One region of the Streptomyces sp. NPDC001868 genome, then DNA from elsewhere that is predicted to be linked to it. Evidence: riboswitches for the same ligand, from Rfam matches in the RefSeq annotation. Region 1 holds a riboswitch; the other holds the start of a gene.
The links. A riboswitch is a leader RNA that binds a small molecule or an ion and turns the genes downstream of it on or off. The one in region 1 is predicted to bind glycine.
Positions count from the first base shown of each region.

Region 2: it holds a riboswitch for glycine, as region 1 does, so the genes downstream of both, gcvP (aminomethyl-transferring glycine dehydrogenase) here and gcvT (glycine cleavage system aminomethyltransferase GcvT) in region 1, are expected to answer to the same signal.

Region 1 is NZ_JBEOYO010000052.1:37,606-53,512, forward strand. Features, by position in the region: gene ABT147_RS37890 (cysteine desulfurase family protein) at 1-390, opposite strand, end outside; gene ABT147_RS37895 (DUF4190 domain-containing protein) at 511-795, opposite strand; gene ABT147_RS37900 (hypothetical protein) at 828-992, opposite strand; gene ABT147_RS37905 (TetR family transcriptional regulator) at 1,128-1,754, shown strand; gene ABT147_RS37910 (hypothetical protein) at 1,825-2,241, opposite strand; gene ABT147_RS37915 (thioesterase family protein) at 2,465-3,319, opposite strand; gene ABT147_RS37920 (trimeric intracellular cation channel family protein) at 3,422-4,096, opposite strand; gene ABT147_RS37925 (ABC transporter ATP-binding protein) at 4,121-5,440, opposite strand; gene ABT147_RS37930 (ABC transporter ATP-binding protein) at 5,437-6,531, opposite strand; gene ABT147_RS37935 (ABC transporter permease) at 6,528-7,535, opposite strand; gene ABT147_RS37940 (ABC transporter substrate-binding protein) at 7,604-9,361, opposite strand; gene ABT147_RS37945 (ABC transporter permease) at 9,436-10,434, opposite strand; gene ABT147_RS37950 (enhanced serine sensitivity protein SseB C-terminal domain-containing protein) at 10,752-11,540, opposite strand; gene ABT147_RS37955 (enhanced serine sensitivity protein SseB) at 11,720-12,496, opposite strand; gene ABT147_RS37960 (AAA family ATPase) at 12,591-13,259, opposite strand; glycine riboswitch at 13,478-13,576, shown strand; glycine riboswitch at 13,577-13,701, shown strand; gene gcvT (glycine cleavage system aminomethyltransferase GcvT) at 13,737-14,879, shown strand; gene gcvH (glycine cleavage system protein GcvH) at 15,014-15,391, shown strand; gene glyA (serine hydroxymethyltransferase) at 15,410-15,907, shown strand, end outside.
Region 2 is NZ_JBEOYO010000006.1:290,948-306,854, forward strand. Features, by position in the region: gene ABT147_RS10470 (PadR family transcriptional regulator) at 1-37, opposite strand, end outside; gene ABT147_RS10475 (HAD family hydrolase) at 170-898, shown strand; gene ABT147_RS10480 (SDR family NAD(P)-dependent oxidoreductase) at 918-1,697, shown strand; gene ABT147_RS10485 (PhzF family phenazine biosynthesis protein) at 1,907-2,716, shown strand; gene ABT147_RS10490 (CPBP family intramembrane glutamic endopeptidase) at 2,749-3,549, opposite strand; gene ABT147_RS10495 (glutamate-cysteine ligase family protein) at 3,641-5,155, opposite strand; gene ABT147_RS10500 (hypothetical protein) at 5,728-6,318, shown strand; gene ABT147_RS10505 (DUF5999 family protein) at 6,717-6,917, shown strand; gene gcvP (aminomethyl-transferring glycine dehydrogenase) at 7,036-9,921, opposite strand; glycine riboswitch at 10,095-10,191, opposite strand; gene ABT147_RS10515 (PRC-barrel domain-containing protein) at 10,316-10,684, shown strand; gene ABT147_RS10520 (DNA polymerase IV) at 10,911-12,251, opposite strand; gene ABT147_RS10525 (MerR family transcriptional regulator) at 12,310-12,993, opposite strand; gene ABT147_RS10530 (bifunctional nuclease family protein) at 13,462-13,935, opposite strand; gene ftsR (transcriptional regulator FtsR) at 14,020-14,775, opposite strand; gene ABT147_RS10540 (zinc-ribbon and FHA domain-containing protein) at 14,819-15,790, opposite strand; gene ABT147_RS10545 (DUF881 domain-containing protein) at 15,852-15,907, opposite strand, start outside.

The sequences.
Region 1 (15,907 bases):
GTGGACTCGGCCGTACGGGTCGACCGGGAGGTACTCGACGGTGGCGCCCTCGTGTTCGCCGAGCCAGTGGACGGCGTCGAGGACGGCGTGGTGTTCGACGGGGCTGGCGAGGACGCGGGTGCGGGCCGGGTCGGCGTCGCGGCGGGCCCAGTACAGGCCCTTCACGGCGAGGTTGTCGGCCTCGGTGCCGCCGGAGGTGAGGACCACCTCGCTGGGGCGGGCGCCGAGGGCTTCGGCGAGGGTTTCGCGGGCCTCCTCGACGGTGCGCCGCGCTCGGCGGCCGGAGGCGTGCAGCGAGGAGGCGTTGCCGGTGACGCTCAGCTGGGCGGTCAGGGCCTCTGCCGCCTCGGGGAGCATCGGGGTGGTCGCCGCGTGGTCGAGGTAAGCCATGGTGGGCCCGATTCTACGGGGCCGAGTTCAAGCGGCCTCGGGTGCTCCTGGAGTTGGCTGTAAGGCACCCGGCGCTGTCGGCTGTGCCCGCCCTCCCCCTGAGCCCTCACCCCTCCGGCCTCAGAAGCTCCAGGACACCGTGTTCGTCGTCTCCATCAGGGTTGCCAGGACGACGAGGTCGGCCACGCCCAGGCCCATGCCCAGGAAGGCGCGGCCTCGGCGGGTCGTGCCGCGCTTGAGGGCGAGGGCGGCCAGGACGATCGCGATGGGGCCGAGGAAGAGGTTGAGGACGAGGAGGCCCAGGAGTCCGAGGACGAAGGAGGCGACGGCCATGCCGTCGGCGTCGCGGCCTCGGGTGCGCGTGGTGGTCGTTCCGGTCTGCTGACGTGCGGCGGTGAGCTGCATGGTCGGTCTGCTCCCAACGGCGAAGGGGACGGTCAGTCGGTGGTGCGGGTGCGGCGGGCGTGGCGCTCGCGGTACGCGAAGACCGCGAGCCAGAGGGCGATGCCGGCCGCGAGGGCGGACGAGACGGCCAGCGGCACATGGGCGACGGTGCCCAGGACGACACCCAGCAGCAGAAGTGCGGCGACGAGGAACAACATGGTGGGTTCGCCTCTCGGTACGGGTTCGTTCGTTACGGCTGGGTGAACGGTTGTGGTTACAACTGTTCACTGACTGCCAAGTCTAGCGCGTCGCCCGGCTTTGCAATTACGGAGAACAGTTGTTAACTGCATGGTATGAGTCACACCCTCGGCATCCGGCAGGTCCAGAAGCAGAAGACCCGGCAGGCGCTCATGGACGCCGCGCTCGGACTGCTGGAGGAGCAGAGCCTCAGCAGCCTGGGACTTCGCGAGGTCACCCGGGCCGTGGGCGTCGCCCCGACCGCGTTCTACCGGCACTTCCGGTCGACCGCCGACCTCGGTGTCGCGCTGGTCGAGGAGGTGCTCGGCAGTCTGCACCCGGTGCTCGGGGATCTGATGTCGGCGGTGGGCGACAGCGACGAACTCATCGAGCGCGCCGTCGATCTGATCGCCCGCCACGTGGACGCGTACCCCGCGCACGTCCGGTTCATCGCGCGCGAACGGCACAGCGGGGTCCAGCCGGTGCGGGACGCCATCCAGGGGCAACTGGTGCGGTTCGCCGAGGAGGTGCGCGATGAGCTGGCCAGGCGGCCGGAGACCGACGGGTGGACCGACGCCGACCGGCTGATGCTCGCGGGGCTGTACGTCGATCAGATGCTGGTGACCGCCTCGCTGTTCCTGGAGGTCCAGGGCGAGCCCGAGGAGGAGCGTCTGCGGGCGACCCGGCTGGCGGGCCGCCGTATGCGGCTGATCAGCATCGGCTGTCGCCACTGGCTGGACTGAGCCGGCGGCACATACGAAGAGGGAGGGCGCGCCCGGCGATCGGGCGCGCCCTCCCTCTTCATACTTACGGTCAGCTGCCCTTGGACGCCGACGCCGACGCCGAGGCCTCCTGGTCAGGCGCCCCGCTCGGGGCCTGCCCGCCCTGCCCCTGCTGACCGCCGCCACCGGGGCCGCCGCAGCCGCCACCGCCGCCGGGGCCGCCGTTCTGGCCGCCTCCGCCGGGGGCACCGCTCGGCGCGCCGGAGGGCTGGCCCGAGGGCGCGCCGGACGGGGCACCGGACGGCGCCTGGCCGTTCGCGGACGGCTGGCCGGAGGGGGCGCCCGAGGGGGCTCCGGACGGCGCACCCGACGGGGCCTGGCAGCTCTGTTGGCCGGTGGTGCCGTTGTTCGAGGTGGACGACGACGAGTCGCTGGAGCCGCACGCCACAAGGAAGAGGGGTGCGGCCGCCAGCAGGGCGACGGCGGGGACGAGACGCGCACGCTTCATGAGAGACAACTCCAAGAACGATGAGGGAGTTCGTGAGCGGCATCGAAGCAACGCAGCTTGGGGCTCTCTTGGGTTCGCGCTGTGCCAAGCCTGTGCGAACCGCAAAGCGATCACCAACACACCCCGCCCGACCTGGCCTTTCACACCTCCACCGCAACTCGCGCCTGGTACAAGCTCGTGACAGAGGAGCACCGCGCCATCGGCTCCCGGGCCGCCGGGACTCTCAGTCCGACAGCCTGGCGCGTGCCAACTGCCGTGACTGCGCGACCAGTCGGTCCGCGCTGTCCCAGACCTCGGCGTCCTCCTCCAGGAAGCCGCCGGCGAGGTTGCGGGTGGAGATGGCGACGCGGAGCGGGCCGGGCGCCGGGCGGCAGCGGACGTGGACGGTCAGCTCGACCGTCGGGACCCAGCCCTTGAGGCCCAGCTCGAAGGCGGTCGGCGGCAGCGCGTCCACGGCGAGGAGCAGGGAGAAGGGGTCGGCATCGCGGCCGTCGGCGAGCCCGAACCAGGACCGCATCTCGCCCTTGCCGGAGGGCGCGCCGAGCGCCCAGCCGAGGGTCGCGGGGTCGAGCTTCAGGAACAGCCGGTCGGTGATCGCGGAGCCGCCGGGGACGGGGCCGGGGGCGTCCTGCGGGCCGAAGCACTGCTCGATCGGCGGGATCGCGGGCGGCTTCGCCGTCGTACGGACGTCGTCCGGGAGGGCGTCGAGATCGCCGTAGGAGGCGAGGACCCGTATCCGCTCGATCTCCCGGCCCGCGTCGTCGTACTGGAAGAGGGATGCCTGGCCGGTCGACAGGGTCCTGCCGGTGCGTACGACGTCGGTGCGCACGACCGCCGGGCCCGGCTGGGAGGCGGTCAGGTAGTGCGCGGAGATCGTGAACGGGTCGCCGTGCGGCAGCGCGTCGGCGAGGGCACGGCCGAGCACGGCGAGCAGATAACCGCCGTTGACGGCGCCGATGATGGTCCAGCCGGCCGAGAGGTCGATGTCGTAGACGCCGGGTCCCCGTCGGGTGACCGCGGTGTCCCGGTCGAACTCGCTGTCGCCGACGGTGGCCTGTACGGAAGCTGCTTCGGGCATGGGTGAACCGTACAACAGGTGATTACTAAGCGGTAGCTTTATGTGTTGCGGTGACGTTTCACCCGAGCCGGTCCCGGTCGCCTCGCCTCTCCCCCGCCGGCCTCACCCCTCCTCGACCGCCGCCGACCGCCGGTTCCAGGCCCGTGGCGCGCGCCAGTGGTACCGCATCGCCAGCAGCCGCAGCACGAAGGCCGTGATCGCGGCGAGGGCCGAGGTGACGGGGGTCAGGGCGTCCTGGCTGATACACAGGACGACCATCCCCGCGCCGACCATCGCGGGCACGGCGTACAGGTCGCGGTCCCAGCGCAACAGCGAGGGCACCTCGTTGGCGAGGACGTCCCGCAGCACACCGCCGCCGACCGCCGTGGCGAGGCCGAGGACGAGGGAGGCGGTCAGGCCGAGGCCGTAGTCGTACGCCTTCGCCGTGCCCGCGACGCAGAACAGGCCGAGGCCGGCGGCGTCGAAGACGTTGACCCCGGCCTGGATGCGCTCCACGTGGGGGTGGAGGAAGAAGACGAGGAGGGCGGCGAGCAGCGGGGTGACGAAGTAGCCGAGGTCGGTGAAGGCGGCCGGCGGTACGGCGCCGATGACCAGGTCGCGGAAGAGCCCGCCGCCGAGCGCGGTCACCTCGGCGAGGACGGCGATACCGAAGACGTCGAAGTTCTTGCGGACGGCCAGCAGTGCGCCGGAGATCGCGAAGACGAAGATGCCGATCAGGTCGAGCGGATAGGGAGACACCCCTACATTGTGACGCAGCAACGAGCCCCCGCCTTCCATTGCAAGGCGAGGGCTCGTTCTCACTTACTTGTCGTCGGCGTCACCGGGGTCCTCGGCAGCCTCGGGCTTCTCGGCTGCCTCGGGCTTCTTGGCAGCTTCGGGCTCGTTGGCAGCTTCGGGCGCCTTGACGGCCTCAGGCTCCTCGGCGGCCTCGGGCGCGGCGGGCGCCTCCGTCGCGGCGGGCGGTTCCGTCGCCGTCGGGGGCTCGGGCTCCGCGGGCGGCGCCTCCGTCGTCTTCACCGTGTCCGGTACCAGCTCGGCCGCCTCCTTCGCGGCCGTCAGCAGGACGATGTCCTGCGGCTGCTGGTCCGCGAAGTTCTCGGGGTGGTGGCAGGCGACCCGCTGCCCCGGCCGCAGCTCGGCCAGCGGCGGTTCGGTGGTGGTGCAGACCTGCGTGGCCTTCCAGCACCGGGTGTGGAAGCGGCAGCCGCTCGGCGGCGCGATCGGCGAGGGCACGTCGCCCTTGAGCAGAATGCGCTCGCTCTTGGCACCCCGGCGCGACGGGTCCGGGATCGGCACGGCCGACAGCAGCGCCTTGGTGTACGGGTGCATCGGCGCCGTGTACAGGGAGTCCCGGTCGGCCAGCTCCACGATCTTGCCGAGGTACATCACGGCGATGCGGTCGGAGACGTGGCGGACCACCGAGAGGTCGTGCGCGATGATCACGTACGTCAGGCCGAGCTCGTCCTGGAGGTCGTCCATCAGGTTGACGACCTGGGCCTGGATGGACACGTCGAGCGCGGAGACCGGCTCGTCCGCGACGACCATCCGGGGCTTGAGCGCGAGCGCGCGGGCTATGCCGATGCGCTGGCGCTGGCCGCCGGAGAACTCGTGCGGGTACCGGTTGTAGTGCTCGGGGCTGAGGCCGACCAGCTCCAGGAGGCGCTGGACCTCCTTCTTCACCCCGCCCTCGGGCTCGACGCCCTGGAGCCTGAACGGCGCCGAGACGATGGTGCCGATGGTGTGCCGGGGGTTCAGGGAGCCGTACGGGTCCTGGAAGATCATCTGGATGTCGCGGCGCAGCGGCCGCATCCCGGCGGTCTTGAGGTGCGTGATGTCCGTGCCGTCGAACTCGACCTTGCCACCGCTCGGCTCCAGCAGGCGGGTGATGAGCCGGCCCATGGTCGACTTGCCGCAGCCGGACTCCCCGACGACACCGAGGGTCTCGCCCCGGCGCACCTCGAAGTCGATGCCGTCGACGGCCTTGACCGCCCCGACCTGCCTCTGGAGCAGGCCCTTCTTGATGGGGAAGTGCTTGACCAGGCCCTCGACCTTGAGCAGCGGCTTCTCGTCGGCGTCGGCGCGCGGGGCCGGCACGGCGGCCCGGGTCTCAGTCTCGCTCACAGCTTCGGCGCAATCTCTTCGGTCCAGATCCGCGTACGGTCCTCCTGCGACAGGTGGCAGGCGGTGAAGTGCCGGCCGCCGACCTCGCGCAGGTCGGGGCGCTCGGTGCGGGTGACGTTGTCCTTGGGGACGTCCGCGTAGGGGCAGCGCGGGTTGAAGGCGCAGCCCGAGGGGACGTTGATGAGGCTCGGCGGCTGGCCCTTGACCGGGATGAGCCGGTCGGTCTGGGCACGGTCGATGCGCGGCATCGAGCCGAGCAGGCCCCAGGTGTAGGGGTGCTGCGGCTGGTAGAAGATGTCGTCGACCGGTCCGCGCTCCACGCACCGGCCGCCGTACATCACGAGGATGTCGTCGGCGATCTCGGCGACCACGCCGAGGTCGTGCGTGATGATGATGACCGCGGAGCCGAACTCCTTCTGCAGATCCCGGATGAGGTCCAGGATCTGCGCCTGGACGGTGACGTCCAGGGCGGTCGTGGGCTCGTCGGCGATGAGCAGTTCGGGGTTGTTGACCAGGGCCATCGCGATCATGGCGCGCTGGCGCATACCACCGGAGAACTCGTGCGGGTAGCCGTCGACGCGCTTGTGGGGCTCGGGGATGCCGACGCGGTCGAGGAGTTCGATGGCGCGCTTGCGCGCGACCTTCTTGCTGACGTCGTGATGGACGCGGTACGCCTCGACGATCTGGCTGCCGACCTTGTAATACGGGTGCATCGCGGACAGCGGGTCCTGGAAGATCATCGCCATGTCGCGGCCGCGCAGCCGGCGCACCTCGTCGGGGCTCGCCCCGACGAGTTCCTTGCCGTCCAGCCAGATCTCGCCGGACATCCGCACGTTCTTGCCGCGCGCCCCGAGCCGGTGCAGGCCCATGATCGCCAGCGAGGTCACCGACTTGCCGGAGCCGGACTCGCCCACGATGCCGAGGGTCTTGCCCTTCTCCAGCTGGAAGGAGAGACCGTCGACGGACTTGACCACGCCGTCGTCGGTCGGGAAGTGCACCTTGAGGTCACGCACTTCGAGGAACGCCTCGGGGGCGTCCCCGGCGCGTGTGGGCTCGCCGACGGCGGCCCCGGTCTTGGTCAGTTCGGTCACGAGAGCCTCACCCGCGGGTCGATCGTGGCGTACAGCAGGTCCACCACAAGGTTCATGAAGACGACGAAGAACGCCGCGAGCAGGGTCACCCCGAGGATCGGGGGCAGGTCGTTGGCGCTGATCGACTGGACCGCGTACTCACCGATGCCGTGCAGGGAGAACACGGTCTCGGTGATGAGGGCACCGCCGAGGAGCAGTCCGACGTCCATGCCGAAGACCGTCACCAGCGGGGTCAGCGCGGCCCGCAGACCGTGCTTGACGACCACGTTGCGCTCGCGCAGGCCCTTGGCCCGTGCGGTGCGGATGTAGTCCTCGTTCATCGTCTCCAGCATGCCCGAGCGGGTGAGCCGGGCGTAGATGGCGGAGTAGAGGAGCGCCAGCGAGCACCAGGGCAGGAAGAGGGTGTTGGCCCACTGCGAGGGGTTCTCGGTGAAGGGGACGTAAACCCTGCCGAAGATCTCCAGCTTGTAGCTGAACAGCAGCAGGGCCAGCTGACCGGTGAAGAACATGGGCAGGGAGACGCCCGCGAGCGCCACACCCATCGCGGACCGGTCGAAGAACGACCCGGGCTTCAGGGCCGAGATGACACCGGCCGTGATACCGCCCAGCAGCCACAGCACGGCGGCGCCGGAGGCGAGCGAGATGGTCACCGGCAGCCGACTGGTGAGCTGCGGCCAGACCTCCAGGTGGTCCTTGAAGGAGTAGCCGAAGCAGGGGGCGTCACAGCGGACCGTGCTGGGCCCCAGGTCGTACGTGGCACCGGAGACAATGCCCTTGATGAAGTTCCAGTACTGCTCGTAGACCGGCTGGTCCAGGCCGAGGTTCCGCTTGACCGCCGCGATGTCCGCGGGCGAGGGGTTCTTGCCGATGTACTGCTGTGCCAGCTGGTCGGCGGTCTGTCCGGCGAGCTTCGGCAGGATGAAGAAGATGCCGAAGGTGACCGCGGTGACGACGAGCAGCAGGATCACCGCCGCGATCGTCCGGCGGATGATGTACGAGATCACGAGGACCGGCGCCGGCGCCCGCAGGGTGTTCTCCCGCGGGCGCCAATGCCTTCACCTGCCTTCCGGGGCTACTTCTTTTCCGTGGTACCGATGTTGAGGTAGTCGTACTGACCGCTGAAGGCCGAGGACGACACCAGGTTGGTGGCGTACGGCGAGCGGTACAGCAGGACCTTGAAGTAGGTCAGCGGCACGATGGCGGCCTGCTCCATGACCAACTTGTCGACCTCGGTGTACGCGGCGGTACGGGCGGCCTCGTCGGTGTTGCCGATCGCGTCGTCCAGCAGCTTGTTGACCTTGGGGTCGTCCAGCTCGGACAGGTTGGTGTTACCGGACTGGCCGATGGCCTTGCCGTGCACGATCTGCTGCAGGAAGCCGTAGCCGGTCGGCCAGTCGGAACCCCACTGCATCATGATCAGGCCGATGTTGTTCTTCTTGTTGAAGGACGGCACACCCGCGTAGTCGGAGAAGTACTTGCCCGACGGGTACTGCTTGATGTCGGCCTCGATGCCGACCTTCTTCAGCGCCTCGACGACCGCGGTGGCCGCGTCGACCTCGCCCTGACGGTCGGTGCGGGCGGAGATGGAGGTCTTGAAGCCGCCCTCCTTGCCGCAGGCCTTCAGGCTCTCCTTGGCCTTGGTGACGTCACCCTTGCTGTCCGGGGTGGCGTACAGGTCGGCCTTCTCGTAGCCCGTGACGTCGGGGGGCAGCACCGTGGAGGCGATGTCACCGCGGATCGGGCCGCCCATGGCGGTCTGCACGGCGACCTTGTCGATCGCGTACTCGACGGCCTTGCGGCAGTCGACGTTGTCGAACGGCGCGACCTTGGTGTTGATCGCCGTGTAGACGAGACGGCCGCCGGACGCGTTGTCCGTGTTGGCCAGCATCTCCTTGTCCTTGAGGACCTGAGCCTGGGTCTGGGCGTCGACACCGGTGCCCTGGATGTCGATCATGGTGTCGCCGGCCAGGATGTCCTTGTCGATGGTGGCCTTGTTGACCTTCAGGTTCACCACGATCTTTTCCGGGTACTGCTTGCGCAGCGGGTCCGTCTTGGCGTCCCACTCCGTGTTGCGGACGAGGACGATCTGCTTGCCCTCCTCGTACTTCTGGAACTTGTACGAGCCGGTGGAGACGACCTTCTTGGTGTAGTCGACGCCGGTGTCCTTGGCCCTCGGCACCGGAGCCGTCTGCGGCATGCTCGCCAGGTAGTCGAAGTCGGCGAAGGGCTTGTTGAGCTTGAAGACGATGGTGTTGTCGTCCGGCGTCTCGAGGGACGAGATGCCCGCCTCGTTCTTGTCCTTGTACGGGCCCTTGTACTTGTCCCCGCCGTCCAGCAGCTGCTGGAAGTAGTTGGGGCCCGAGGAGAGCACGTCACGCGCGAAGTTCGAGCGCTCGACCGCGTACTTGACGTCCTTCGAGGTGACGACGGTGCCGTCCTCGAACTTGACGCCCTGGCGGATCTTGTACGTCCAGGTCTTGCCGCCGTCGCTGGGGGTGCCCGCGCTCTCGGCCAGGTCCGGGACGAGCTCGTTGCCCGCCTCGCCCGCGCCGGGCTTGAACGTCATCAGCGGACGCGCGTAGAGGCGGCTGAAGTTGAAGCCGTACGCGTAGTACATGTTGCCCGGGTCGAGGGACTCGGGGGTGTCCGTACTGGCGTAGGTGACCGTGCCGCCCTTCGCCGTGGACTCGTTCACGACACCCTTGGTCGCGGCGTTCGCGCCGGCGCCCTTGGGGGTGTCCTCCGTGCCGTCTTCCGCCTTGCTGCACGCGGACAGAAGCAGGCCGGCGCTGCTCACAACCGCGACAGCGGCCATTGCTGACCTTCGCATGATGGTCGGTTTCCCCTTCGTAGTTGGACAGTTGAGTGGGACTTCGGGCCACAACCGGGCCGCGGTCGCAGACGTCAGCGGCTGCGGGGGTCGAGGGCGTCCCGGAGGCCGTCACCGAGGAGGTTGAAGGCCAGCACCGTGATGAAGATCGCGAGGCCGGGAACGATCATGTATTGCGGGTCGACCTGGAAGAAGTCGACCGCGTCGTTGAGCATTCCGCCCCAGGAGGCCTGCGGCGGCTGGATTCCGACGCCGAGGAAGCTGAGCGACGCCTCGAAGATGATGTTGGTCGGGATGAGCAGCGTCGAGTAGACGATGATCGGCGCGACGAGGTTGGGCAGCAGCTCCTTGAACAGGACGTACGGGCCGCCGGCCCCCATCCCCCGCGAGGCGTCGATGAACTCCCGCTCGCGCAGCGCCAGGGTCTGACCGCGCACGATGCGGCCCATGTACGGCCAGTTGAAGAAGCCGATGACGAAGATCAGCACCGAGATGTGCAGCGGTAGGCCTTTGAGGCCGAAGGCGCCGCCCTGGAGCGTCGCGGAGATGGCGATGGCGAAGAGCAACAGCGGGAACGCCAGGAAGGTGTCCATCAGCCGGCTCACGATGGTGTCGACCCGGCCGCCGTAGTAGCCGGCGACCAGGCCGAGCACCACTCCGATGGCGTTGGACAGGATCGTCGCGCCGAAGGCGACGACCAGGGAGACCCAGGAGCCCTCGAGAATGCGGGCGAGGATGTCACGGCCGAACTTGGGGTCGACCCCGAGTGGGTGGTCCCAGCTCATCCCACCGAAGTCGCCCTTGGGCAGGGAGGTGTTGGCGTCGATCAGATCCTGGTTGAAGGTGTTGGGGTCGAGCCCCAGCATCGACTGCAGCGGCCGGGAGAGGGCCGCGATCAGGATCAGCAGGACGACGACGACACCGCCCGCGACCGCCACCTTGTCGCGCTTGAAGCGGGTCCAGGCGATCTGGCCGAGTGAACGGCCCTCGATCTTCTTGGCCTCGACACCTGCCAGCACGGCCTCGGGCTGCGCCTCGGCCTGCGATCCGGTCGTCTCAATGGGTGCGGTCATCGTCCCTCGTGCTTGCCCGTGCCGGTGGTTGCCGACTGTGCCTGACGGCCGCCCGGGTCTGCGGTGCGGTCCGTCACCACTGCTGCTCTCTTGCTCTGTGACTACTGATGGGTACGAGGGGGAGGTACGGCATCGAACTTCACCGTATGAACAGCGTGTTCGCCCGATCCCCCCATCGCTCTGGGGGAGTCTTCAACGGTCGCGCGATCAGGCACCAGACCCGGCGGCGAATGTATGCGCAACCGTGATGTGGCCAGCGGCGTTCCGCTATCCGGACGTGACGCTCTGTTGAGCGGTGGGAACCGCCCCGGTGCGGCTCAGTAGCCGCCGGGGTAGCCGTATCCGCCCGCCGCCGGGGCCTGTGCCGGGGCGGCGTGGGCCTCGCGGTCGTAGAAGGGGCGGGCGCCGGCCCGCAGCCACATGGCGACCGGGTCGTACTCGTCGGACATGGCGACGGTGGAGACGGGCAGACCGTCCGGGACCGCGCCGATGGACTGCTGCATCATCGCCCGCACCGAGTCCACGGCGGGCGGCGAGGTGTCGTAGACGTCGAGGCCGATGGCCAGATACGGCGCGCCGAGCGCGGGCTGCACCCAGGCGCGGCGCAGCGAGCGCACGGCGGGGGTGCGGTGGGCGTTCTGGGTCAGCAGGGCGTAGAACTGCGGGATCTCGATGGCCGGCTCGGACAGCCGCAGCGGGCCGGCGGGCTGCCGCTCCAGGCCCGTGGCGATCCGGCGCAGATCGAGCCAGGGGATGCCGAGGCCGCCGCCCGGCGCGTGCGGGTTCAGCCACAGGCCGTAGTGGTCGGGGTAGAGGGTGCGGGCCACGTCGAGGCCGTCGACGACCTCGTAGCTGCGGTTCCAGCCACTGGCGGAGAGTTCCTGGGCGGAGGTGACGCACGGGGCGTAGTTGAAGCCGTCGACCTCCATGTTCCCGTACTGCGCGTCCGGGGAGCCGGCCTGGCCGTGCCAGAGCAGCATCCAGATCTGGCCGGAGGGCGGGGAGGCGAGGGCACGCAGCAGCGCCTCGTAGGCGTCGTAACGCCCGGGCGTCACCTGGCGCAGCATGTGCTCGACCTGCCCGGTGGCGATGCCGCTCGCGCTCACGTTGGCCGCCCTTCCCTGTTGGACCTTGGTTATAGGAACCAGCTTAGGTGGTGTGCGGGTTGAGCCGGTCAGGGCTCGGGGGTTGTTGTGCGTTGCGGACCGCGGGTGCGTTGTGGCTGGTCGCGCCCGCGCGGCGGAGCCGCATATCGATACAGCCCCGCGCCCCTTTGGGGGCGCTGTCAGTACCCCTGTTGATAGAAGGGACGGACCCTTTCCCTCAGCCAGTCGCCCACCGGGTCCTGGGCGACGTCCAGGAAGACCATGTTGACCGGCCAGGGGACGGGGGCCTTGGCGAGGGCTCGGCCGAGGGCGGCCAGGGGGTGGGTGCGGTCCGCCTCCCAGGAACCCAGTTCGACGCCGATGAAGAGCACGGGGTCGGCAGTCTCGATGGCGGCGAGGCAGCGGCGGGCGGAGAGGACCACTCCGGTTCCGGCGAACTCGGTGGAGGCCGCGGCGAGGAAGTCCACGGGGTCGTCCTGCCAGTCCGGCTCGAACAGCCGGACGCGGGCGCCGTTCGCCGAGCCGTCCAGCGGGGTCCGCCCGGCCCGGCACAGCTCGGCCACGGCCGGCGGCGGCAGCGGGATGCCCACGACACCGTCCGGGTTCAGGGCGAGGCCGATCTGCGGGGGCAGACCGCGCGCGAACTCGACGGCCGGGGCGATCGTGTACGACATGTGGTTGCCGACGACCTGCCGGAACTGCTCCTCGGAGCTGAAGACCGGCACATACGCCTGGCCGCCGACCTCCATCGTGGGCAGATCCAGCTGGCCGCTCTGCGGACCGCCGCCCTCGGGCAGCGGCACCCAGACGAAGCTGCGGGCCAGCACCTCCACGATCCGGGCCCCGGCCTGGGGCACCCCGAGCGAGGCGGACAGCACCTCCTCCAGCTCATTGCCGGGCCAGCCTCCGTGCCCATGGGGATGCGCCTGTGCCGGGAAGTCCGCCGGGAAGTCCATCTGCTGCCTACCGCTTTGCTCCGTGATGCTGTTGTAGCTGCACCTTAATTGCTTCGGAAGGACTCGGGGGCCGCCGCGGAGCCTTCCCGTCGTCTCACCCCACGAAGTCGATCCGCTTCAGGACGTCCGCCGCGGCCCGGTCGATGATCACCGCCGCCCCGCATCCCTTCGGCAGCCGCCCCTTCTCCACCGCCCGCAGCAGCCGGGTCATGGCGCCCCGGTGCCGGGCGAAGGCGTACCGCGAGACCCCCCGTCCGCGCTCCCGCTGTCCGTCCCGGGCCTCACCGGGAGTGACGTCGAGCAGCAGCAGATGCAGGGTGCCGCCCCGCCTGCGGGCCTCGCGCGCGAGCCAGCTCCGCACCCACGCCTGTGTCCCGCAGTCGTGCACGACGATGCCCTCCCCCGAGCGGAGGGCGCGCCGCAGCCCCGCGTAGTGGGCGAGACGGACGAAGGGCCGGTAGGCCGCGTACGGCAGCCGGTGGCCGAAGCGGGCGTCGAAGCGGTCGCGGGTGTCCTGGGAGTCGATGCGGACGCCGGGCACCGCCCGCCGCATCAGCGTCGACTTGCCGCTGCCGGGGAGCCCGGTGACCACCACCAGGTCGTCCGGCTCGAAGGACAGCCCGTGAGGGCTGCGCCCGGCACGCTCCCTGAGATCGCGGACGACCGCCCTCGGGAACGGGCCGCACGCCTCGCCGGCCGGTGCGACGGGCTGCTTGGGCATGGCGATGCCCGAGGTCGTCGCATACGCCGTGGTCCTGTTCACCGTGATCGTCCTCCCCAGGGGTATGGGAGACCCATCCCCACAGACTGTAAAGAGAAGGTAATGCCCGATCCCTCCTGATTCAGTCCTCGTATTGCCACAAGAGTGCTACGGACCGCTGTGTCTGCTTGTTCTCGTCGTTCCCCCACCTGTGAAAGGTCCCCCTGCCGCACCGCGTCGATGCGTGCAATGATGTGCGCGCCAACTGCATACCGGCCGCTTGAATCCGCGCGGGAGAGCTCCCAGCAGCAGTGCGCTGGGGCGCCGAAGGAGCAAGTCCCTCCCTTGAATCTCTCAGGCCCAGATACCGCGCGGGCGAGGCACATCTGAAAAGCGGGCCGCACCTCTCTTCCGCAGGGGACGGCCCCACCCAAGGTGCAAACCACGACCACCAGTACGTACGGTCGTGGTGAACCTCTCAGGTTCCGATGACAGATGGGGAGGAACGCCCTCGCCTGTCATGCCCTGGGAGCAGAACCGATGAGCAACAGCCCCACCGCCGGACCGCGCCATACGGCGCTCGATGCCCTGCATCGTTCGCTCGGCGCGACGATGACCGACTTCGCGGGCTGGGACATGCCCCTGCGCTACGGCTCCGAGCGCGACGAGCACCTCGCCGTCCGTACGAAGGCCGGTCTCTTCGACCTCTCCCACATGGGCGAGATCACCGTCACCGGCCCGGGGGCCGCCGCGCTGCTGGACCACGCGCTGGTCGGCAACATCGGCGCGGTGAAGCCCGGCCGCGCCCGCTACACCATGATCTGCCGCGAGGACGGCGGCATCCTCGACGACCTGATCGTCTACCGGCTCGCCGACACGGAGGCCGGTTCCTCGACGTACATGGTCGTCGCGAACGCCTCCAACGCCCAGGTGGTGCTGGACGCGCTCGTCGAGCGTTCCGCCGGGTTCGACGCCGAGGTGCGCGACGACCGGGACGCGTACGCGCTGATCGCCGTCCAGGGCCCCGAGTCGCCCGGCATCCTGGCCGCCCTCACCGACGCCGACCTCGACGGCCTGAAGTACTACGCGGGCCTGCCCGGCACGGTCGCCGGGGTCCCCGCGCTGATCGCGCGCACCGGGTACACCGGCGAGGACGGCTTCGAGCTGTTCGTGAAGCCGGAGCACGCCGTCGAGCTGTGGCAGGCGCTGACCAAGGCGGGCGAGGGCGCCGGCCTGGTGCCCTGCGGGCTGTCCTGCCGGGACACGCTGCGCCTGGAGGCGGGGATGCCGCTGTACGGGCACGAGCTGTCCACCGCGCTGACGCCCTTCGACGCCGGGCTCGGGCGGGTCGTGAAGTTCGAGAAGGAGGGCGACTTCGTCGGGCGTGCGGCGCTCGCCGAGGCCGCCGAGCGCGCCGCCTCCGCCCCGCCGCGGGTCCTGGTCGGGCTGGTCGCCGAGGGCCGCCGGGTGCCGCGCGCCGGATACCCGGTCGTCGCCGACGGCCAGGTGATCGGCGAGGTCACCTCCGGCGCCCCCTCCCCCACCCTGGGCAGGCCGATCGCCATGGCGTACGTCGACGCCACGCACTCCGCGCCGGGCACCACCGGTGTGGGCGTGGACATCCGGGGCAGTCACGAGCCGTACGAGGTCGTGGCGCTGCCGTTCTACCAGCGGCGGAAGTGACACCTTCGTAGTCGTCCGGAAGCGGCGTCCGTACGGACCCCGAGCGTGACGCCGGGCACATTCACGCTGCTCACCAGCGGTTTCAGCAGTCCCCCCTTCATCATCACTCCCCCGCGTACAGGAGAATTCAGGCCATGAGCAACCCCCAGCAGCTGCGCTACAGCAAGGAGCACGAGTGGCTGTCGGGCGCCGAGGACGGCGTCTCGACGGTCGGCATCACGGAGTTCGCGGCGAACGCGCTCGGCGATGTCGTCTACGCCCAGCTCCCCGAGGTGGGCTCCACGGTGACCGCGGGCGAGACCTGTGGCGAACTGGAGTCCACGAAGTCGGTCAGCGACCTGTACTCGCCGGTCTCCGGTGAGATCACCGAGATCAACGAGGACGTCGTCAACGACCCGTCGCTGGTGAACACCGCCCCCTTCGAGGGCGGCTGGCTGTTCAAGGTACGCGTCGCGGAGGAGCCGGACGATCTGCTCTCCGCCGACGAGTACGTCGCCCACACCGCCGGCTGAGAAGACGAGGTCGTACGCATGTCGCTTCTGAACACGCCCCTGCACGAGCTGGACCCGGAGGTCGCCGCCGCCGTCGACGCCGAGCTGCACCGTCAGCAGTCAACCCTGGAGATGATCGCCTCGGAGAACTTCGCTCCGGTCGCGGTCATGGAGGCCCAGGGCACGGTGCTGACCAACAAGTACGCCGAGGGCTACCCCGGCCGCCGCTACTACGGCGGCTGTGAGCACGTCGACGTCACCGAGCAGATCGCCATCGACCGGATCAAGGAGCTGTTCGGCGCCGAGTACGCCAACGTCCAGCCCCACTCCGGCGCCTCGGCCAACCAGGCCGCGCTCTTCGCGCTGGCCCAGCCCGGCGACACCATCCTCGGGCTGGACCTGGCCCACGGCGGCCACCTCACCCACGGCATGCGCCTGAACTTCTCCGGCAAGCAGTTCGACGTGGTCGCCTACCACGTCGACACCGCCACCGGACTGGTCGACATGGCCGAGCTGGAGAAGCTCGCCAAGGAGCAC
Region 2 (15,907 bases), on a different contig from region 1:
CACGCTCGAATCCGAAGTCCTGTCCACGGGAACGCATCGCAATCACTCCATTCCATCGTTGATCTGTCGCGATGCCTCAACGATATATCGGTACCTGTCGCCTGACAACCCCCGACTCGAATCCCGGCTCGAAGCCGACTCGAAGCGCCGTCGTGGTCTACTGCCGCGCATGCCCTTGTTGCTGCTCGACCTGGACAACACCCTGATCGACCGCGACGCGGCCTTCCGCGAGGCGGCGGCGGCCTTCCTCGCCGCGCACGGCCTGCCCGCCACCGACCTGCCGTGGGTGACAGCCGTCGACGCCGGCGGCTACACCCCTCGCCCCGAGGTCGCCGCCGCCCTGACCGACCGCTACGGCGGCACGGTCCCGCCCCTCGCCGTCCGCACCCTGCTCGACACCGGCGCCGCCGGCCGCGTGGTCCTGGCAGCCGCCACCCGCGAGGCACTCGACAGAGCGCGGGCGAGCGGCTGGACCTGCGTGATCGTCACCAACGGCCGCACCGTCCAGCAGGAGACGAAGATCCGTGGCACCGGGCTCGACCGACTCGTCCAGGGCTGGGTGGTCTCCGAAGCCGTCGGCCACAAGAAGCCGGAACCGGAGATCTTCCACGCCGCGGCCGCCACCGCCGGCCTCCCCCTGCCCGGCGCCTGGGTCATCGGCGACTCACCGCACGCCGACATCGCGGGCGCCGCCGCACTCGGCCTGCGCAGCGTCTGGGTGGCGAACGCCCGCGCCTGGACCCAGGACTCCTACCGGCCCACCCACATCGCGGCGGACGTCACCTCCGCGATCGACCTCGTCATCGGCACCACCCCGAACCGGGCGGAACAGCGGAGCAGCCGGGCGGACACCGCCGGACGAGACTCCGGCGCTCCCCACGCACCGCCCCCGCCGTAGCCCCCTCTAGGGTGCGGGGATGATCTCCAACAGCTACCTCTCCGAACTGTTCTCGCTGGACGGCCGGGTCGCCGTGGTGACGGGCGGCAGCTCCGGCATCGGCAAGGCCATCGCGACCGCTCTCGCACGGGCGGGCGCGAGCGTGGTGATCGTCGCGCGCAGGGAGGCGGAGCTGACGGCCACGGTCGAGGAGCTGACGGCGGACGGCTGCCGGGCGGCCTGGACGAGCGCGGACCTCAGCACCCGGACCGGCGTGCGCGCGGCGGCGGAGCGGGCGGTGGAGGCGTTCGGCGAGCCCGACGTCCTCGTCAACAGCGCCGGGATCAATCTGCGTCCGCCGATGAGCGAGCTGGGCGAGGACGTGTGGGACACCACCATGGCCGTGAACCTGGACGCGCCCTTCCTGCTGGGCCAGCGCTTCGGCCCCGGCATGGCCGAGCGGGGCTACGGACGCATCATCCACATCACCTCCCAGCAGGCGCACCGGGCGTTCGTCCGCAGCGGCGCGTACGGCGTCTCCAAGGGCGCCCTGGAGTCGCTGGCCCGCTCGCAGGCCGAGGAGTGGTCACCCCACGGCGTCACCTGCAACACCCTGGTCCCCGGCTTCGTCCCGACCCCGCTCAACACACGCCTGTCGTCCGACCCGGAGAAGGTGGCCGCCCTCGCCGCGCGCACCCTGGCCGGACGCAACGGCCTGGCCGACGACTTCGCCGGAGCCGCGGTGTTCCTGGCGGGCCCCTCCGCCGGCTACATCACCGGACAGTCGATCTTCGTGGACGGCGGCTTCTCGGTCCACTAGTCCACCGGCCCCCCGCCCCGCCGACCGACCCCAAGACCCACTGACCCACTGATCCACTGACCCACTGACCCACTGACCCACTGGCCACGACGGAACCGCCGCCCCGACGCCGCAGGAAGCCCGGGGGCCCCGACTGGCCCCCGAAAACCGGTCCACTAACCCCGAATTGGCCTTGGCCCGTGGCCTCCCCAACCCCCTAGCGTCGTCCCATGCGTATTCGTATCGTCGACGCCTTCACCGACCGCCCCTTCTCCGGCAACCCCGCCGGAGTCCTCCTCCTCGCCGCCTTCCCGGACGACGCCTGGCTGCAGAACGTGGCCAAGGAGGTCAACCACGCCGAGACCGCGTTCGCCCACCCCCTCCCCGAGGGAGGCGAGGCCGACTGGGCGCTGCGCTGGTTCACGCCGGTCGCCGAGGTGGCGATGTGCGGCCACGCCACGCTGGCCACCGCACATGTCCTGGCCGAGACGAACACTCACGCGGGCCCGGTGCGGTTCGCCACCCGCAGCGGTGTCCTCGTCGCCACACCCCGGCCGGACGGCTCCCTCACCCTCGACTTCCCGACCGCGCCGCTCACCCCGGTCGCCGTCCCGGACGGCGTCGCCGAGGCCCTGGGCGCCGAGCCGCTCAACGCCGTCGACACCGGCCCGAACGTCGGCGACCTACTGCTCGAACTCGCCGACGAGAAGACGGTGTTGGGCCTGGCCCCCGATCTGCGCTCCCTCGGCCGGTACTCCGCGCGCGGCATCATCGCCACCGCCCGCGCCGAGGACCCCGCCGCCGGCCACGACTACGTCTCGCGCTGCTTCTTCCCCAACCTCGGCATCGACGAGGACCCGGTCACGGGCAGCGCCCACACCGCCCTCGCCCCCTACTGGTCCGAGCGCCTGGGCAGCCCGGATCTCACCGGCCTCCAGGCCTCTACCCGCTCGGGCCACGTCCGCACCGAGCTCCGCGGCGAGCGCACCCTGCTCTCCGGCCGCGCGGTCACGGTCATCGACGGCGAACTCCTCGCCTGACCGCACGGCCCAGCCGACCGCACGGCCACCGCTCACGGGGTGGGCAGCCACCCCACCTTCCCCGCCAGCAGCGCGTATCCCACGAACGCCCCGATGTCGAGCAGCGAGTGGGCCACCACGAGCGGACCCACTCGCCCCCACCGCCGGTACAGATAGACGAACACCACGCCCATCACCATGTTGCCGATGAAGCCGCCGATGCCCTGATAGAGGTGGTACGAGCCGCGCAGCACCGAGCTGGCGGCCAGCGCGCTCCCCGGCGACCAGCCCAGTTGCTGAAGCCGGCGCAGCAGATACCCGACCACGATGACCTCTTCGAGGACCGCGTTCTGGATCGCGGAGAGGATCAGTACGGGGTACTTCCACCAGACCTCGGGCAGCGCCTCCGGCACCACCGTGAGGTTGAAGCCGAGGCCGCGGGCCGCCAGATAGAAGGCGATGCCCGTGCTCCCGATCCCCGCGGCGATCACCGCGCCCCGCCCGAGGTCGGGCCATGGCTTCGTACGGTCGAACCCGAGGGTGCGCAGCCCCGCGCCCTCGCGCAGCAGGAAGTGCGCGACCAGGGCGACGGGCACCAGGGCGGTGGTGATCCCGAAGAGCTGCCACGCGAGGTCGAGCCAGGGCCGGCCAGGCGCGGCCGAGGCGTTCATGGTCGCCGCCTGGTCCTTCAGCCCACCCGGTTTGGTGACCGACCCGATGAAGCTGATCAGCGCGGACACCCCGCTCGCGCCGAGGGAGACCGCGAGCACGAGCAGTGTCTCGTCCCTCAGGATCCGCCGCCCCGGCCGCTCCCCCGGCAGCGCACCCTCCACCGACTCCGCCTGCCCCTGCACCCACGCCTCCAGTTGTCCGTCCCCGCCGAAGGTCCATCATCACCCGCGGCGGTCCGGAGCATTCCGGCGGCTTGCCTCACAGACGGTTCCCTCAGCCCAGCGGCACCGGCTCCGGCAGCCCGACGGGCCAGCTGTGGACCGGCTCCCCGGAGTGCATCAGCTCGCCGTACCGCCGTGTGGTGGCGGCCAGTGCCGCGTCCCGGGCGAGGCCCTTGGCCAGAGCCTGGTGGAACGTTTCCACCTGCCAGGACGCCCCGTTGACCCGGCGCCGGCAGCGCTCCTCGATCACGCCGAGGTAGAAGTCCCGGTCGACGGGCTCGACCCCCCACGCGTCCAGCCCCACCTCGGCGAGCGGCAGCAGCTCGTCCCGTACGAGGTTCACGGCGTCCACCGGGCCCACCCCGCCGTAGCGCCCGCGCGGCCACTGGAACTTCGCCTCGATGCCGTGCCGGCAGGCCTCGTCGAAGTTGGCGGCGGCGGTCTCGAACGGCAGCCGCGTCCAGACGGGCCGCGACTCCTCGGCGAGGGCCCGTACGACGCCGTAGTAGAAGGCCGCGTTGGCGATCACGTCCGTGATGGTCGGCCCGGCGGGCAGCACCCGGTTCTCGACGCGCAGGTGCGGGACCCCGTCGGCGATGCCGTAGACGGGGCGGTTCCAGCGGTAGATCGTGCCGTTGTGCAGGGTGAGTTCGGCGAGTGAGGGGACCCCGCCCGCGTCGAGGACGCCGATCGGATCCTCTTCGTCGCAGATGGGCAGCAGGGCCGGGAAGTAGCGCAGGTTCTCCTCGAAGAGGTCGTAGGCCGAGGAGATCCACCGCTCCCCGAACCAGGTGCGGGGCCGTACTCCCTGGGCCTGGAGTTCGGGTGGCCGGGTGTCGGTGGACTGCTGGAACAGCGGTGGCCGCGACTCCCGCCACAGCTCGTGCCCGAACAGGAACGGCGAGTTGGCGCCGACGGCGATCTGCGCGGCGGCGACCGCCTGGGCGGCGTTCCACACATCGGCGAACCGGCCCGGGGTGACCTGGAGGTGCAACTGCACGGAGGTGCAGGCGGCTTCGGGCGCGATGGACTTCGAGGTGCAGACGAGCCGCTCCACCCCGTCGATGTCCAGGGTGAAGTCCTCACCGCGGGCGGCGACGATCTGATCGTTCAACAGGGTGTACCGGTCGCCCGCGGAGAGATTCGAGGAGACCAGGTCGTCCCGGTCCAGCGTCGGCAGAATGCCGATCATCACGATTCCCGCGCCGACCTCGATCGCCTTGCGGTCGGCATACGCGAGGGAGGTGCGCAGCTCCTCGGAAAGCTGGTCGAAAACGCGACCGTCCAGGCGATGTGGCGCAATGTTGACTTCCAGATTGAACATGGCGAGTTCTGTTTGGAAATCTCGGCTCGCAATCCGCTCCAGTACTTGCGCATTCATCATTCTCGGCAGACCGTCGCCATCGACGAGGTTCAGCTCGATCTCCACACCCATGAGGTTCCTGGGGCGGTCGAACCGCTTCTCCTCCAGCAGCCGCGCCAGCCCCGCCAGGCACTGGTGGAGCTTGTCGCGGTACTGCTGGCGATCGGAGAGGCCAAACGGCCCCGCCACGACCTTCTCCCCCATCGAAGTGTCCCTCCTCGGATGGGCAGGCCGATGACTCGGCCACTGGTTGTCCCGGGTCCACGGATGATGATGCCCAGGCAGAGCCACCGATAACGTCCTGCGCGCGACCTGCACACGCTAGGCTGAGCACGGTCACCTCCGACCTTATTCACTCGGCGTGCTTCTGGCACATTCAGCGGGCAAGAATGAGCACGCGCTTTCTGCCCGGTGACCTTTCGTGAAAAGCGCCGACGAGAACCGGCCGTCCGCTACGCGACGGTAATCCGAGGTCACCGACGCACCCCCCTGGGAAAACGGGGTGCCATCCATGTTCCGGCGACCGGATACCGCCTTGCTCTTCATATCCGGAACGGCTAGACGAAACCTCGTGTGAACACGTGTCGTATAAACTTCGCAAACGAGGCTGAGAGAACGGCACTCGCGGTCCTCGGTCCTGCCGTCCTGCCACGCGCGGCGGACCCAACCCACGCACCGGACCCCGGGCACCCGTCTCTCCGATCCCCGAGAGCTGACAGCGCCGTCCGCCCCCGCCCTCGCGCCACCGTGCCTGTCGAATTGAGAGGCGACCCACCATGCCGCTGCATGTCCCCCCGGCTCCCGCGCCCGCCCTGCGCACCGTCCTCACGGCACTCGGTTCCCCCACCGCCGTCCACGAGGCGCGAACCCCCTCCCTGAAGAACGCCCAAGGCCCCGCCACCCCCGAACTCCCCCTGCCCGTCCACGTACTCGACCGGATCACCCCCGAGGGCACGGGCACCACCCGGCTCACCGGATGGCGGTTCCTGATCCGCTGCGGCGACCGTGCCGTGGCCGCCGCCGAGACCCGGCTCACCCCGGACGGCTGGGCGTTCTCGCACTTCTTCGAGGGCCCGTACATCACCTCCACCGAGCGCGCCCTGCGCCAGGCCGAGGTCATGCAGCAGCCCTACCAGCCACGCCTGCTGTCGGTGCCCGAGCTGTACATGCTCACGCTCTGGCTGCACGCCGACCCCACCGCCGACGGCGCCACCGGCCATCCGGCACCGACCGACCTGCTGGTCCCGCTGGCGCCCGCACCGCCCGGCATCGCGGCCCACCGCCCGCACCGGGTCGCCGATCTCCTCCCGGTACTGACCACCCGGCTGACACCCGCACCCGTGCCACTTCTGGGATCACCCGCCTGAAAGCCCGGCCGCCCCCGCATTCGACCGCTCGCGCCCCGCCACCGAAATCCCGGTGGCGGGGCGCTTGTTTCCCACTGCCGGAATTCCCGCTCTTTCGGGCGCCAATACGCTCGTACGAGCCATTCACGCACTCTTCCCCCACCGGACTAGCCCCATCCGACCACTGCGAACCACCCGAAGGGACAGTGTGGTGGGGATGAACCGTCCGCGCGGCGGATGCGTCATCAACCTGTGAAGAAGCCGTGCTGCGAAATGCCTGCGGATTGACGCCCGTGGGGCAACACTGGGACCGGACCGATTTATCACAACGGGGGGCGGCCATGAACGGGGCTTCAAGCCGCGGGACAGACGAACCAGCCATCTCAGACCACACGACAAACCGAAAGATCCCAACAACCATGTGCCAGCACCAGCCACTGTGCCCGACCGCCGAATCCGCCGACCGGGAAGGCGCCCGACTCGTGGCGCACCACCCGGAGCAGGGATGGAGCCTGCTCTGCAACGGCGTTCTGCTCTTCGAGGACACCGGTGAGCTCCTGCCGGACGGCCAGATCATCGCGCCGCACCGCCCGATGGGCACGGTGATGACAGCCGCCTGAGCCGCACTCACGTGCGCGGCAGGGCGAGCGTCCCCGCACAGGACGTCCGCCCGGACAGAAGAAGGGGCCGGCCGGAGAAGCACTCTCCGAACCGGCCCCGACGCGTGTCCGCGTCCGACTACTCTTCGTAGGCGTCCAGCGGCGGGCAGGAACAGACCAGGTTCCGGTCGCCGAAGGCCTGGTCGATCCGGCGCACCGGCGGCCAGTACTTGTCGGTGGGCGACACCCCGGCCGGGAAGACCGCCTCCTCGCGCGTGTAGGCGTGCTTCCACTCCCCGCCGAGCGCGGCCGCGGTGTGCGGAGCGTTGCGCAGCGGGTTGTCGTCCGCCGGCCACTCGCCCGAGCCGACCTTCTCGATCTCCGCGCGGATCGCGATCATCGCCTCACAGAACCGGTCCAGCTCACCGAGGTCCTCCGACTCGGTCGGCTCGATCATCAGCGTCCCGGCCACCGGGAACGACATCGTCGGCGCGTGGAAGCCGTAGTCGATCAGCCGCTTGGCGATGTCGTCGACGCTCACCCCGGTCGACTTGGCCAGCGGCCGCAGGTCGATGATGCACTCGTGCGCCACGAGCCCGCCCGGACCGGTGTACAGCACCGGGTAGTGGGGCTCCAGCCGCTTCGCGATGTAGTTGGCGCTGAGCACCGCCACCTGCGTGGCCCGCTTGAGCCCCTCACCGCCCATGAGCCGGACGTACGCCCACGAGATCGGCAGAATGCCCGCCGAACCCCACGGGGCCGCCGAGATCGGCCCCACGCCCGTCTCCGGGCCGGCCGCCGGCTGCAGCGGGTGGTTCGGCAGATACGGCGCCAGGTGCTCGCGCACCGCCACCGGGCCCACGCCAGGACCGCCGCCGCCGTGCGGGATGCAGAACGTCTTGTGCAGGTTCAGGTGCGAGACGTCGCCACCGAAGTGCCCGGGCTTGGCGAGACCCACCAAGGCGTTGAGGTTGGCGCCGTCGACGTACACCTGGCCGCCCGCGTCGTGCACCTGCGCGCAGATGTCGGCGACGTGCTCCTCGAACACCCCGTGCGTCGACGGATACGTGATCATCAGCACGGACAGCTCGTCGCGGTACTGCTCGATCTTCGCCCGCAGGTCCTCGACGTCGATCTCGCCGTCCCCGGCGGTCTTCACGACGACGACCTTCATGCCCGCCATGACGGCGCTCGCCGCGTTGGTGCCGTGCGCGGAGGACGGGATGAGACACACCGTCCGCTGCTCGTCGCCGTTGCCCCGGTGGTAGCCGCGTACGGCCAGCAGCCCGGCCAGCTCGCCCTGGGAGCCCGCGTTCGGCTGCAGCGACACCTTGTCGTACCCGGTGGCCTCCGCCAGCCGCTCCTCCAGCTCACGGATGAGCGTGAGATACCCCTGCGCCTGTCCGGCGGGCGCGAACGGGTGCAGCTGCCCGAACTCCGGCCAGGTCACCGGCTCCATCTCGGTGGTCGCGTTGAGCTTCATCGTGCAGGAGCCCAGCGGGATCATGCCCCGGTCCAGCGCGTAGTCCCGGTCCGCGAGCCGGCGCAGGTAGCGCAGCATCGCGGTCTCGGAGCGGTGGTCGTGGAACACCGGGTGCGTGAGGTAGTCGTCCGACCGCAGCAGCGCCCCGGGCAGCGTGTCCGCAGCGGTGGCGTCGAGGGCCTCGACGTCCCCCTCCACCCCGAACGCGGTCCACACGGCGCCGAGCTGTGCCCGCGTCGTGGTCTCGTCGCAGGAGATGGACACCAGGTCGGCGTCCACGAGGTGCAGGTTCACGCCATGTTCCCGAGCGGCGGCCACGACCTCACCGGCCCGCCCCGGCACCCGCACGGTGAGCGTGTCGAAGTACGCCCCGTGCACGACCTCGATCCCACCGGCCGCGAGCCCCGCGGCGAGCACGGTGGCGTACCGGTGCGTACGCCGGGCGATGGTCCGAAGCCCCTCGGGCCCGTGGTAGACGGCGTACATACCCGCCATCACGGCGAGCAGCACCTGTGCCGTACAGATGTTGCTGGTCGCCTTCTCCCGGCGGATGTGCTGCTCCCGCGTCTGCAGGGCGAGCCGGTACGCCTTGTGTCCGTCCGCGTCCACGGAGACCCCGACGAGCCGCCCGGGCAGACTGCGCGCGAACTTCTCCCGTACGGCCATGTAGCCCGCGTGCGGCCCGCCGAAGCCCATGGGCACACCGAACCGCTGGGTCGTCCCCACCGCGATGTCGGCGCCCAGCTCACCGGGTGAGGCCAAAAGGGTGAGGGCGAGCAGGTCGGCGGCGACGGTGACGAGCGCGCCGAGCGTGTGCGCCTGCTCGACGACCGGCTTCAGATCCCGTACGGCACCGGAGGCGCCCGGGTACTGGAGCAGCACCCCGTTGATCTCCCGCTCGGCGAGCTCGGCCGGAATCCCGGCGCTCAGGTCCGCGACGACGACCTCGACGCCGGTCGGTTCGGCCCGGGTCTCGATCACGGCGATCGTCTGCGGCAGCGTGTCCGCGTCGACGAGGAAGAGGCCCTTCTTGTTCTTCCCCATGCGCCGGCACAACGCCATGGCCTCGGCGGCGGCGGTGCCCTCGTCGAGCAGGGAGGCGCCGGAGGTGGGCAGACCGGTCAGCTCGGCCACCATGGTCTGGAAATTGAGCAGCGCTTCGAGCCGCCCCTGGGAGATCTCGGGCTGGTACGGCGTATAGGCGGTGTACCAGGCCGGGTTCTCCATGACGTTCCGGAGGATGACCGGCGGGGTGAAGGTCCCGTAGTACCCGAGCCCGATCATCGAGCCGAGCACCTGATTGCGGTCCGCGAGCGAACGCAGCTCGGCGAGCACCTCCGCCTCGGTACGCGCACCGGGAAGGTCCAGCGCCTCGGCGTTCTTGATCACGTCCGGGACCGCGGCGGCCGTCAGCTCGTCGAGCGAGCCGTACCCGACGTGCGCGAGCATCTTGGCCCGGGCCTCGACGTCCGGTCCGATGTGGCGCCGCTCGAAGGGGATTCCCTGTTCGAGCTCCGAGAGCGGAATGCGATGGGCGGTCATTACGGAGGCCTCCTGGTCTGACACGACCGTCGAGGGGCACCACGGCACGGGTGCCCCGAGGGCCTCCCCCTCTGTCATCTCAACCTGAGAGCTTCACCGGTCCAGGGTACGAACCGGCTTTCACCGTCGGTGAGAGCGGAAGCCGTGACACCCGCCCTGCTTTCCAGAGTGACCTCGTCCGTGCGGTACGTGGGCCTGAGAGATTCCGGGGAGGATTTGCTCCTTCGGCGCCTCCGGATGGTGTCCGGAGGACTCTCCCGCACGGGGTCAGCAGCCGCTGCCAGCGTATCAGCGCGGGCACCGCACGGGTCTTCGAGTGGCCGCCTTCCCCGATGTGCCTTTTCGTAGTGGTGAGGGATGATTCGCGACCCCTCTGCGACCACTTGGAGGGCCCGTGCAGACCGATATGGATCCGCGCAACCTGATCGGCCGCAAGGCGTTCGACCGCAAGGGCAGCAAGATCGGCACCGTGGACGAGGTCTATCTCGACGACGCCACCGGCATCCCCGAGTGGGCCGCGATACGCATGGGCCTCTTCGGCCGCGACTGCTTCGTCCCCCTGGAACCCAGCGAACTCGTCGAAGGCACCCTCCGCGTCCCCTTCGACCGCGCCCTCATCAAGGACGCCCCCGACTTCGGCGTAGGCCGCCATCTCTCCCCCGAACAGGAACTCCAGCTCTACCACCACTACGGCCTCGACATAGCCCCACCCCCGCCTCCGGACCACGACTTCGGCAACACGACAGGCAAGAACAACACCTGATCCGGGGCGACGCCCCTGCTCTTTCGGCCCGCAGGGCCGTCGCTTTCAGGGGCGCGGGGCTGTTCCGATTCGCGGCTCCGCCGCGTGGGCGCGACCAGCCCCCACACACCCGCAGCCGCCCGATCGCCGTCATCGACCCACCCCTCAGGCGCCCTCCTGATCCCGGTCTCTCGATCCCGCCGCAACGGCGCGCAGCCACAGCGGCGCGGACCGGCGCTGCCCAGTCTCAACCCCGCACCAACGGCAACGGCTCCGCCGGCTCCAGCCCCGGATCATCGGTCCTGAACGTCCGCACCCGCCCCGGCTCCACATCGTGCGGCGTCTCGAACCGCACGGTCACCCGCCCCAGCCCGCTCCCCTGCACCCACCCGTGCCCGTACTCGGCATGCCGCACATCATGACCGGCCCTCCACTGCCGCTCGGCACCCGCACCCTCCTCCGCCACAGGCACCTCCACGTCGGAGCCGGCCTCCTCCTCCACAGGCTCCGGCTCCCCCGCAGCCTGTGCGAACAGGTCCTCCTGCGTGTAGTCGGCGAGCCCGCTCACCCCCACCCCCAGCAACCGCACCCCACCGGTCGTGTCCACGGACTCCAGCAACCGCCCCGCGGCCTCCCGCACCACCGCGGGGTCGTCCGTGGGCCCCCGCAGGGTCTCGGACCGGGTCAGCGTCGAGAAGTCGTACCGCCGTACCTTCAACACGATCGTCCGCCCCGACAGCCCGGCGCCCCGCAGCCTGCGCACACACCGGTCCGCGAGCCGTTGCACCTCCATCCGGACCCGCACCCGGTCATGGATGTCCACGTCGTACGTGTCCTCCACCGACACCGACTTGGTGTCCCGCTCGGCCACCACCGCCCGGTCGTCCCGCGCCAGCGCCATCGCGTACAGCCCGTGCCCGTGCGCCTTCCCCAGCAGCCGTACGACCTCGTCCTCCCCCGCCTCCACGATCTCCTCGACCGTGGTGATCCCGGCCCGCCGCAGATGGTCGCCTGTCGCAGGGCCCACCCCCGGCAGGATCCGCACGGACATCGGGCCCAGCAGCTCCCGCTCGGTCCCTGGCTCGATCAGCACCAGCCCGTCCGGCTTGGCCTGCTCGGAGGCGATCTTCGCGAGCATCTTGGAGGCCGCGAGCCCCACGGATCCGGTCAGCGCGGTCACCGCCCGGATGTCCGCGCGCAACCGCGCGCCCGCCAGCCGCGCCGATTCCTCGTCCCAGGCCGTGCCCCCGGCCTCCAGGTCCACGAACGCCTCGTCCAGACTCAGCGGCTCCACCAGCGGCGACAGATCACGCAACAGCCCCATGACCTGATCGCTGATCGCCCGGTAGAACGTGAAGCGCGGCGTGAGATACGCGGCGTTCGGCGCGAGCCGGCGCGCCTGCCCCATCGGCATCGCCGAGTGCACCCCGAAGACCCGCGCCTCGTACGAGGCGGTCGCGACCACCCCACGCGGCCCGAGCCCGCCCACGACAACGGCTTTCCCCCGCAGACTCGGCTTGGACGCCTGCTCCGCCGAGGCGTAGAAGGCGTCCATGTCGAGATGCAGGATCGTCGGCGCGGTTCTCACCTCTCCGATGCTGCCCTACGCCACTGACAACGCCCCGAAGCGGCGGCGGCGGAGTTGCTCAGACCGCCCGGTTCCGCCGTCGCGCCAGTTCGTCCGACGGGTTGTGGCCCATGAGCGTCTCCCCCGTGTCGACCCGCTCGCCGTGCAACTGCGAGAGAGCGCTTTCCACATCACGCCAGACCACCCCCACGGCGATCCCGAAGACCCCCTGGCCGCCCTGGAGCAGGGCGTGGACCTCGTCGGGCGAGGTGCACTCGTAGACCGTCGCGCCGTCGCTCATCAGCGTCATCCGCTCCAGATCGCTGAAGCCCCGCTCCCGCAGGTGCTGGACGGCGGTGCGGATGTTCTGGAGCGACACCCCCGTGTCGAGGAACCGTTTCACGATCTTCAGGACGACGACGTCCCGGAAGCTGTAGAGCCGCTGTGTCCCCGAGCCCTGGGCGGACCGCACACTCGGCTCCACGAGACCGGTACGGGCCCAGTAGTCGAGCTGCCGATAGGTGATGCCGGCGGCCGCGCACGCGGTGGGGCCGCGGTAGCCGACGCTCTCGTGCGGCTCGGGGGCCGCCTCCGCGCTGTCCTGCACAGCCGTGGGCCGCTGCGGGACGTGACCGGCCGCGCTGCTGTGATGGGGGTCCCCCCAGCTCGAGCCTAGCCGAGAGCCTGGGGGAGGGTACGGGCCGCCGTCCCCCAGCCTGCGTCCGGGGGCACCCCCAGCCGTACCGTCGCCGCTGCTTCTCACGCCGACCTCCGTCCTTGACCTGCCTCATCGACGGTAGGCAGCCACCTGGGGCGCGTCAACGACCACCGCACTCGCCACGCCGAGTGATAATCACCCTGAGAGTGGTTTCCCGTGCCCTCCCGCGGGGAAAGGCTAGCCGAATGCGCTCCGGCGGAGCCGACCGACCGTGCATGGGCTGATGGCATGTGCCGAGCCCCGGACGACGTCTCCCACCGCCCGGACCGGCGCCCGTGGCACCTTCGCCCCGGAGTCTCGGACCAGCTACGCCGACCGTGTCCCAGCCCGCCCTTGGCGACCGTCTCCCACTGGCAGCACGCGCGATCCGTCCCGTCCGCCACGACGTCTCTCGGCCGCCACGACGTGCATCCGGCGGTCCATGACGCCCCGAGCCCCGAACCCGGGCACCCGCCACCGATGACGACCGGCGGCGTCAAGGCCTCACAGCCCCGGACGACCGCCCGCCCGGTCTCACTGACTGTTCGTTCCGAAGTCCTCGGGCGAGATCTGGTCGAGGAACTCGCGGAACTTCTCCACCTCGTCCTCCTGCTCGTCCGGGATCGCGATGCCCGCGTCGTCGAGCACCCCGTCACTGCCGAAGATCGGCGTACCGGTACGCAGCGCCAGCGCTATGGCGTCCGAAGGCCTCGCACTCACCTCGACCCCACTGGCGAACACCAGCTCCGCGTAGAAGACGCCCTCACGCAGGTCGGTGATGCGCACTTCCGTGAGCTCCTGGCCGACGGCCTCCAGCACGTCCTTGAACAGGTCGTGGGTCAGCGGTCGCGCGGGGGCCATGCCCTGCTGGGCGAAAGCGATCGCCGTCGCCTCCCCCGGCCCGATCCAGATGGGGAGGTAACGGTCGCCTCCCACTTCGCGCAGGAGCACGATCGGTTGGTTGGAGGGCATTTCCACCCGGACACCTACGACATCGAGCTCGTTCACACAGCAACCCTAGGCCGTGCTCGGGATGTTTGGGTAGTCGGGCTCGGATCGGCCCACCGATCCGCCACGGGCGAACACCGCCTCTCAGCGGAGCCGTACACCCAGCGCGCTCCGCACGAGCGCGGCGTGCAGCTTGACCGTGAGCCCCGCCAGCTCGCGCGTACGGTCCTCCGCATGCGCCCTGGTCTGCGGATTGCGGTGCAGGCGCAGGGGCGCCACGACCTGGTCGACGAGCCCCGCCTCACGGTCCGCGGCGGCCCGCATCACCCGCAGATGCCGGGGCTCGATACCGAACCGCCCCAGTTCCACCACAAGCGTGGCGACCGTGAGCACCTCGGCGTCGTACGACCCGTCCGGCAGCGGGGCCACCAGCCCGTACGACTCCCACTCGGCCAGCTGCTCCTCGTCGATCCCGGCGCCGGCGACCAGCTCGCCACGCCCGATCCGGGCGGCCGCCGGCTCCTCGGGCTCCCCGAAGAGCTCACTCAGGCGCTCTCCGTCACCGATGTCACGCTGGCGCCCCACGGACGGCAGCCGTACGTCCTCGCCGCGCTCCAGGGCCTCCAGATACTCGCGGATCACCTTGAGCGGCAGATAGTGGTCCCGCTGCATCCTGAGGACGTGTCCGAGGCGCTCCACGTCCTCGGCGCTGAACTTGCGATACCCCGAGGGGGTCCGCTGCGGCTCGATGAGCCCCTCCGACTCCAGGAAACGGATCTTGGAGATGGTTACCTCGGGAAACTCCTCGCGCAAAGCGGTCAGCACCGTACCGATGCTCATCAGGCCACTGTCCGCGGCGGCGGTGCCGTGGTCGGCACCACCGCTCGTTGTTCGAAGCATGGACCTTCCCTGGGGGTCCCCCCGGACACCGTCCGGGGGAGGGTCAGTAGCCCCGCTGGCTCGCGTAGAAGACCAGCCGGTACTTGCCGATCTGCACCTCGTCGCCGTTGTGCAGGGCGACCTGGTCGATCCGCTCACGGTTGACGTAGGTGCCGTTCAGGCTGCCGACGTCGGCGACCGTGAACGAGCCGTCCTGACCCCGGCGGAACTCCACATGGCGGCGCGACACGGTCACGTCGTCCAGGAAGATGTCGCTCTGCGGGTGACGGCCCGCCGTGGTCAGATCGCCGTCCAGCAGGAAGCGGCTGCCCGCGTTCGGGCCGCGGCGCACGACCAGGAGCGCCGAGCCGAGCGGCAGCGCGTCGACGGCGGCCTGCGCCTCGGGGGAGAGCGCCGGCAGCTGGGTCTGGCCGGTGACCTCGGAGTCGTAGGCCTCAAGGCCGGAGATGGAGATCGTGGAGGTCGTCTCGGACGGACGCTCGGCGGTCGCGCCGGCCCGCAGCGGAGCACCGCAGTTCGAGCAGAAGCGGCTGTTCTCCGCGTTGCGGTTACCGCACCTCGTACACACCAGGGCCGACATCGACGGATCCTCCTGCCGCGGCTGCCCCGCCGGGGCATTGGACGCATACGGGTCTGAACTAAACCCTCCACCCGTACCTGAGGTTGACGGTTCCCCGAAACCTATGCGGCCCGACTGGGCAGGGTCAACAGACGGCGCGCCCTGACCTCCGGAAATGTCACCTCCCGGACCACCGACCTGGTCCCGGAACAGCGGGCGATCACCGCCCTGCTCCTCCGCTTCCGAAGGCTGCGCGCGATGACGGGAGGTCGCGTTGTCGCTGCCCTCTCGCGCGCTCTTGCCGAACAACTTCGCAAACAACTTCACGGGCGATTCCCCTTGACCGAAACAGACCCGCCCGTGGGGCAGGACGAACCCTGACTGAACACACCGGCCGACCCGGACAACCTCACAACGTCCGTATCCACCAGACAGTTTCCACCACGCACCACCCATTCGGTGCGCCGACCCCCCGCAACCTCATGCCCTCGACGGACGGGCCCCATGCACCTGCGGTTCACTGGGAGGACGACCGAGCGTAGTCAGGCCGCTTCGCCGCTCGCAAGGCGTCCA